2 regions of the Paenibacillus sp. BGI2013 genome follow, and region 1 is predicted to be linked to the other one. Evidence: riboswitches for the same ligand, from Rfam matches in the RefSeq annotation. Region 1 holds a riboswitch; the other holds the start of a gene.
The links. A riboswitch is a leader RNA that binds a small molecule or an ion and turns the genes downstream of it on or off. The one in region 1 is predicted to bind glycine.

Region 1 (3,416 bases):
CGATGACCCCGATGGTCATAATGGCACCCACGACACCACCACGCTGACCATGCACCATCGTACCCCCGGTGTAACCAATTAACAGTGGCAGCAAATATTTGATCATCGGATCGACTAGCTGCGCAAGCGTCTCGTTAGGGAACCAGCCTGTTGGAATGAACAGAGCTGTAATTAATCCCCAGGCGATGAACGCTCCCATATTCGGCATGACCATACCACTCAGGAATCGGCCAAAACGCTGAACACCTACCCGTAGCCCACCTTTGGAATTGGACGATTGGTCCAAATTACTCATTGTATTATCCTCCTTGGATCAAGTGATTATGATTTATGAAAGGGGTATCATTTCTCCCCTGCTGTAATCCTAAGCGAGAATGCTCTCCTGTTCAATGAAATGAAAGCGTACTTTCGTCATGAACAATGATGACAACATTAGGTTATGTAATCGTTTTACTTGATGCATAATGGCTGAACCCATTGGTACACAAGGATTTTCTTGCCTATGACTTTTGTCATTTCCAGAATCATTTTCTAAACTATAGCTTGGTCCAATCAGGTGATTTACATCCACAATCTGCTTCATTCCACATTCAAAACCATTCTTGGAAAGCACAAAAAACCTGTGCAAGCATCCGGCTCACACAGGTCGAAACAATATGAAGCTCATATCATTTAATTATAAAATATATGTTAATAAGTACAAGTTCGTTGATACTATTCTTCCGTATGTTTCCGATACGCGTCTGCATTCATCAATGTAGACAATGCTGCTGTCAGATCTCCCTCAACACGGATCTCAATCATCCAGCCTTCCTCGTAAGGAGAGCTGTTCACAAGTTCAGGGGAGTCCTGCAACGAATCATTCACCGCAATGATTGAACCAGTGACGGGAGAGAACAAGTCCGACACCGTTTTGACCGATTCGATCGTTCCAATGCTGTCCTCTGCTTTTACATTGGTTTCAAGGTCAGGCAATTCCACAAACACAATGTCACCCAGCTGATGCTGCGCGAACTCGGTAATGCCAATACGTACAGTATCCTCCCCTACGGTTTGCACCCATTCGTGCTCTTCACTGTACAGGAAATCACTTTTTAATTCGCTCATCGATATCCGCCTCGCTTTTCATTAAATGAGTGCATGCGTTCTTTGACCTTAACCTTTTTCCCAGAACATAGCGTATGACATTTTTGAATCAAATGTCAAGATACCTCACAATTTATTTGCTGAATACCTCTAAATTCTGTAACCGGATTACACTCTTTCTTCATATACTGGTGAATATTAGAATAGTAAGCGTAGTCTTTTTAAATACACGAACAATAAGTTAAAAACTAAATTAAATATTCGGTTTTAAATCATTATCTATGATATCGTTCTTGACATCAGTAGTGGATTCACGTTTTAATGAGAGGAGTAAATGTGTTTATTGGACTATGTTATACCCGCGGATGAATGTAAAGGGAGAGATTACCCGTGACACCCGATTCGGGATGTACATGAGGTAACGCCGAAGGAGTAAACCACCGATAAGCGGGGGTGAATCTCTCAGGCAAAAGGACTTTTACGGGACGCAACTCTGGAGAGCATCTATTCGCCCTGTGCGGGCGTTATGATCACCCAAGGGGAAACCTGCTGCGCAACGCAGCGGGGTAACTCTCAGGTACAAGGGACAGAGCCTTAGAATACAGCGTGCTACTTGGCATGCCGATTCTTTGGCCTGTCCTTTTCCTTTTTCCCAAAAAACGAAAAACAGGATGTAGAATGGCGCTGCCATAGCTGCCTTACCATACTTATGTGATGAAAATATCTAGCTGAAAATTTAAAAATACCCTGGTTCATTGATCCACGATTGTATATCCGGCCGGCTGACGGCCCATGACGAGGTGATTTGATGTCTGATTTGCTTAGAACACCACTCTTCCCACTATATCAGCAATATGAAGGCGTACGGTGCATTGATTTTGGAGGCTGGGAGCTTCCCGTACAATTTAGCGGAATCCAGAAAGAACATGAAGCGGTACGCGAGCGTGCTGGACTGTTTGATGTATCCCATATGGGCGAATTCACTGTACAGGGTGAGCAGGCTGAAGTTTTTTTGCAACAAATGATGACTAATGATGTGACCACGCTGGTTCCCGGTCAAGCCCAGTACACCCTGATGTGTTATCCAGATGGCGGTGTGGTGGATGATCTGCTCGTGTATAAGCTGGAAGATCAGCATTATATGCTTGTGGTTAACGCCTCCAACATCGACAAGGATTGGGCGTGGCTGCAAGAGCACTTGATCCCCGGCGTAAGCATGACCAATGATTCGGAGCAGACGGCGCTACTCGCCTTGCAAGGTCCACTGGCTGTAGACATTATCGGGAAAGTTACAGATACGGATGTAAGCTCGATTGAACCGTTTCGTTTTGTGCAGGATGCTGAAGTATGTGGAGTAAAATTACTGTTGTCCCGTACCGGTTATACCGGTGAAGATGGCTTTGAGCTATATGTTCCTGCAGATCAGGCCGCTGTGGTCTGGAATGGGTTAATGCAAGCCGGTGAAGGTCACGGACTTGTACCGACAGGCCTCGGTGCTCGGGATACACTGCGCTTTGAAGCAAAGCTCCCTCTGTATGGACAGGAATTGTCGGCAACTATCTCTCCGCTTGAGGCTGGTGTTGGCATGTTTGTGAAGCTGAATGCCGGACCTTTTATCGGACACGAAGCCTTGTTACAGCAAAAAACTGACGGGCCCGCCCGCAAACTGGTCGGCATCGAAGTGTTGGAGCGCGGTATTCCCCGCCCCCACTATCCGATTTACGCCGAAGGCGTACAGATTGGTGAAGTGACAACAGGCACGCAATCACCTACATTGAAGCGTAATCTGGGGCTTGCCCTCATCGACAGCAAATACGCTGCGCTGGGAACCCCGCTTGAGATTGAGATCCGCGGCAAGAAACTAAAAGCCGAGGTCGTGAAGACCCCTTTTCATAAACGGACACGTACGTCGAAGACACCTACTCAAGGAGCTGATCAAGCATGAGCAAGCACCGTTACATTCCCATGACTGAACAAGATCAGAGCGCCATGCTCGCAACCATCGGTGTGGATACGCTGGAGGATCTGTTTCAGGACATTCCAAAAGAGATTCGTTATCAGGGCGAGCTGCCCGTATCCTCCAAACTTGATGAATATGCGCTGACACGTCACATGTCCAAACAAGCCGGCGCCAACGCCAATTTCGAAACACACGCCAGCTTCCTCGGCGCTGGCATATATGATCATCATGTTCCTTCCGTCATCAATCATGTCATTTCCCGTTCCGAGTTTTACACTGCCTACACACCTTATCAGCCTGAGATCAGCCAAGGTGAACTACAGGCCATTTTCGAATTTCAATCCTACATCTGTGAATTAACCGGTATGGC
Region 2 (3,416 bases), on a different contig from region 1:
CTCCGGCTCAGGCTCGGCACGCTTTGCCTTTGGTTTAGCCAACTTCTGCATCATTTTGCGGCCGGTTGGTGTCTGGGCCAGTCCACCTTGGGCTGTCTCCCGATGGCGGCTCGGCATTGCACTGCCTACTTCCAGCATGACATCGATGACTTCGTCTGACGGAATGGCACTACGCACTCCGGCCAGGGCCATGTCAGCCGCAGCCAGCGCCGTAACTGCACCCAGTCCATTACGGACGATGCACGGGATTTCAACAAGGCCTGCGACCGGATCGCAGATAAGGCCCAGTGTATTTTTTAACGCCAAACCAACGGCATGAACAACCTGTTCCGGTGTACCTCCACGCAGTTCAACCATGGCACCCGCAGCCATGCCGATAGCGGAACCCACTTCCGCCTGACAGCCACCTTCGGCCCCGGAGATAAATGAATTATTGGCGATAACATAACCAATTGCTCCCGCACAGAACAACCCGTTCACCAAATGTTCGTCCGTCCAGCCAAATCGCTCCTGTGAACTGATAAACACACCCGGGATGATGCCGCAGGAACCGGCTGTTGGTGTAGCCACGATCCGACCCATGGAGGCATTCACTTCAGATACACACAGGGCATACGCCATGGCAAGTGCGGAAGCATCTCCTGAGCAAGTCTCACCCTTGCGAATGTACTCGGCCATTTTTTTGCCGTCTCCACCTGTTAATCCACTGCGTGATGTCGTATCTTCCGTTAACCCTTTGCGTACCGCTTCCTTCATCACCTGATAATATTCAGACATCTGCTTCACAACATCCGCTTCCGGTGTATTGGTCTCCTGAACTTGCTCCTCGATCATCAGCTGAGCAATGGTTTTGGATTCCGCTGTACAGATCGTATTCAGTTCGTGCAAATGTTTAAACCGCATCCGAATCAACTCCTCTCTTCAAATCGATAACACGAATGTCCAATACATGGTCCAGCTCCCTTAGACGCTTGAGCATATCAGGATTAGGCACACCATCCATTTCCATCGCGGTAAGCGCTTCGCCATCACGGGCTTTCCGGTCCACCTGCATATACCCGATGTTAACCCCGGATGAACTGATCGTGGACGTCACTGACGCGAGTACGCCCGCTTTATCCGCATGCCGCAGAACGAGTGTTGGAAACTCACCACTAATCTGAACACGAAAATCATTCATCGAATGCACGGATACGCTTCCACCACCAATGGATGCACCGATTAAGGAGCAGGCACGTTCTCCATGCCACAACTCAATTTTGACCGTATTAGGATGAGGAGCAGGTAGGCCACTTGTATAAAACTCAACCTCCATGCCCGCTTCCTCTGCGTATTGCTCTGCATCCGGGATACGCGGATCGTCTGTGACATAATCCAGCAGACCGCCGATCAGTGCCAGATCTGTTCCGTGCCCCTGATACGTATCTGCAAATGAACCGTACAGCGTCAGCCGGGCACGATCTGGCGTACATCCTAGCCACTGTCGAGCAATTCTCCCTAACCTTGCCGCTCCAGCTGTATGTGAACTTGAAGGCCCCGTCATCGACGGACCAATAATTGAGAAAACATCTTTAAATCGCACCTTGTAACCCTCCATTATTAATCATGATTCATATTTGTAAAATGTATTCGTCATTTCGATCCAGGAGTTTCATCCACAATGTCCCTTATTTAGGTATGATGACATCAAAAAAGGACAGAAGAAGGCCTTAGGCCCTCTCTCTGTCCTCGATACCTGAGAGTTTCATGATCAGCAGTGTCTCACGACAAGGGTGCACTGCCTGCGATTACAGACAAGTTCACCGGGCTGACTGATCATATACCCCTTGGGTGGCGCAGTTCGCGCACTCTCCAGAGTTGCGTCCAACGATGGTACATTTACCTGAGAGATTAACCACTGCGCCGGGTGCGCAGCAGCTTGCTCCTTCGGTGCCTGAACACTAGCCATTTGACTCGGCTAACCCAGGTCTCTCCCGCTCGTTATCATCCGCTGTATTATCTTAATTCGATTCGAATTGGTATATTTCTAAATTTTTGATCAAGTATACCCATAGAGTAATGTACAATATCATATATGTCAACAAAAGTAACGTGTAATTATCATAAGTTCGATGTCTATTTTAACTGAAACGAATAGCATTCAGATTTCTCACTTCCGCTGAGGCACTCGTGACGTTGCTAGTTGTCGTAAATTGGATACTTATCGTGTATGCATTAGTCGTTGTAGTCGGGGATGTATCCACGTAAGTGTTGGAGGAAAGAAACCTCAACGTTCCCGAAGCATTACCGGTTCGTGAGAGTTGCAATTGATTAATTAAAACTCCGTTACGTCTCAGATTAATGTTATACGCAATACTCCAGTTAGACCCTACAACTATTGCTACTTGTGTACTATTATCGATTTTCACGCGTTGACCTGCCACTACAGGTACATTAAGTGTCTGAATCGTCGTTTCAGCTACTAATGAAAGACCCAACGCCGTGGTCTGGCTATCAGCAAACAAGGAAGAATCCGCAGGGGCAGAAGCTGCTGTCGATCCAGTAGCTCCTGTTGCGCCTGTGGCTCCGGTCGCTCCCGTTGCTCCCGTTACTCCGGCTGTCCCGGTTGTTCCGGTTACGCCTGTCGCACCTGTAGCCCCAGTGACTCCGGTCGCTCCCGTTGCTCCCGTTACACCAGCCGTCCCGGTTGTTCCGGTTACGCCTGTCGCACCTGTAGCCCCAGTGACTCCGGTCGTTCCCGTTGCTCCCGTTACACCAGCCGTCCCGGTTGTTCCGGTTACGCCTGTCGCACCTGTAGCCCCAGTGACTCCGGTCGTTCCCGTTGCTCCCGTTACTCCGGCTGTCCCGGTTGTTCCGGTTACGCCTGTCGCACCTGTAACCCCTGTGACTCCGGTCGTTCCCGTTGCTCCCGTTACTCCGGACGTCCCGGTTGTTCCCGTCACGCCTGTTGCACCTGTAACCCCAGTGACTCCGGTCGCTCCCGTTGCTCCCGTTACTCCGGACGTCCCGGTTGTTCCGGTTACGCCTGTTGCACCTGTAACCCCTGTGACTCCGGTCGTTCCCGTTGCTCCCGTTACTCCGGACGTCCCGGTTGTTCCGGTTACGCCTGTCGCACCTGTAACCCCTGTGACTCCGGTCGTTCCCGTTGCTCCCGTTGCGCCTGTATCTCCAGTGACTCCTGTTGCTCCCGTCAATCCGGTTGCACCTGTAACACCAGTATCTCCAGTCGCCCCTGTTACGCCTGTTGCACCTGTAGCCCCAGTAACTCCGGTCGTCCCCGTTACGCCTGTCGCACCTGTAACACCAGTAACTCCGGTCGTCCCCGTTACGCCTGTTGCGCCTGTAACACCAGTAACTCCGGTCGTCCCCGTTACGCCTGTTGCGCCTGTAACACCAGTAACTCCGGTCGTCCCCGT

Region 2: it holds a riboswitch for glycine, as region 1 does, so the genes downstream of both, sdaAB (L-serine ammonia-lyase, iron-sulfur-dependent subunit beta) here and gcvT (glycine cleavage system aminomethyltransferase GcvT) in region 1, are expected to answer to the same signal.

Annotation. Positions count from the first base shown of each region.
Region 1 is NZ_PJFA01000009.1:189,520-192,935, forward strand. Features, by position in the region: gene CXK86_RS21540 (PTS mannitol transporter subunit IIBC) at 1-295, opposite strand, end outside; gene gcvH (glycine cleavage system protein GcvH) at 715-1,107, opposite strand; glycine riboswitch at 1,452-1,574, shown strand; glycine riboswitch at 1,578-1,678, shown strand; gene gcvT (glycine cleavage system aminomethyltransferase GcvT) at 1,895-3,031, shown strand; gene gcvPA (aminomethyl-transferring glycine dehydrogenase subunit GcvPA) at 3,028-3,416, shown strand, end outside.
Region 2 is NZ_PJFA01000016.1:35,652-39,067, reverse strand. Features, by position in the region: gene sdaAA (L-serine ammonia-lyase, iron-sulfur-dependent, subunit alpha) at 1-903, opposite strand, end outside; gene sdaAB (L-serine ammonia-lyase, iron-sulfur-dependent subunit beta) at 893-1,582, opposite strand; glycine riboswitch at 1,721-1,857, opposite strand; glycine riboswitch at 1,862-1,986, opposite strand; gene CXK86_RS32800 (collagen-like triple helix repeat-containing protein) at 2,121-3,416, opposite strand, start outside.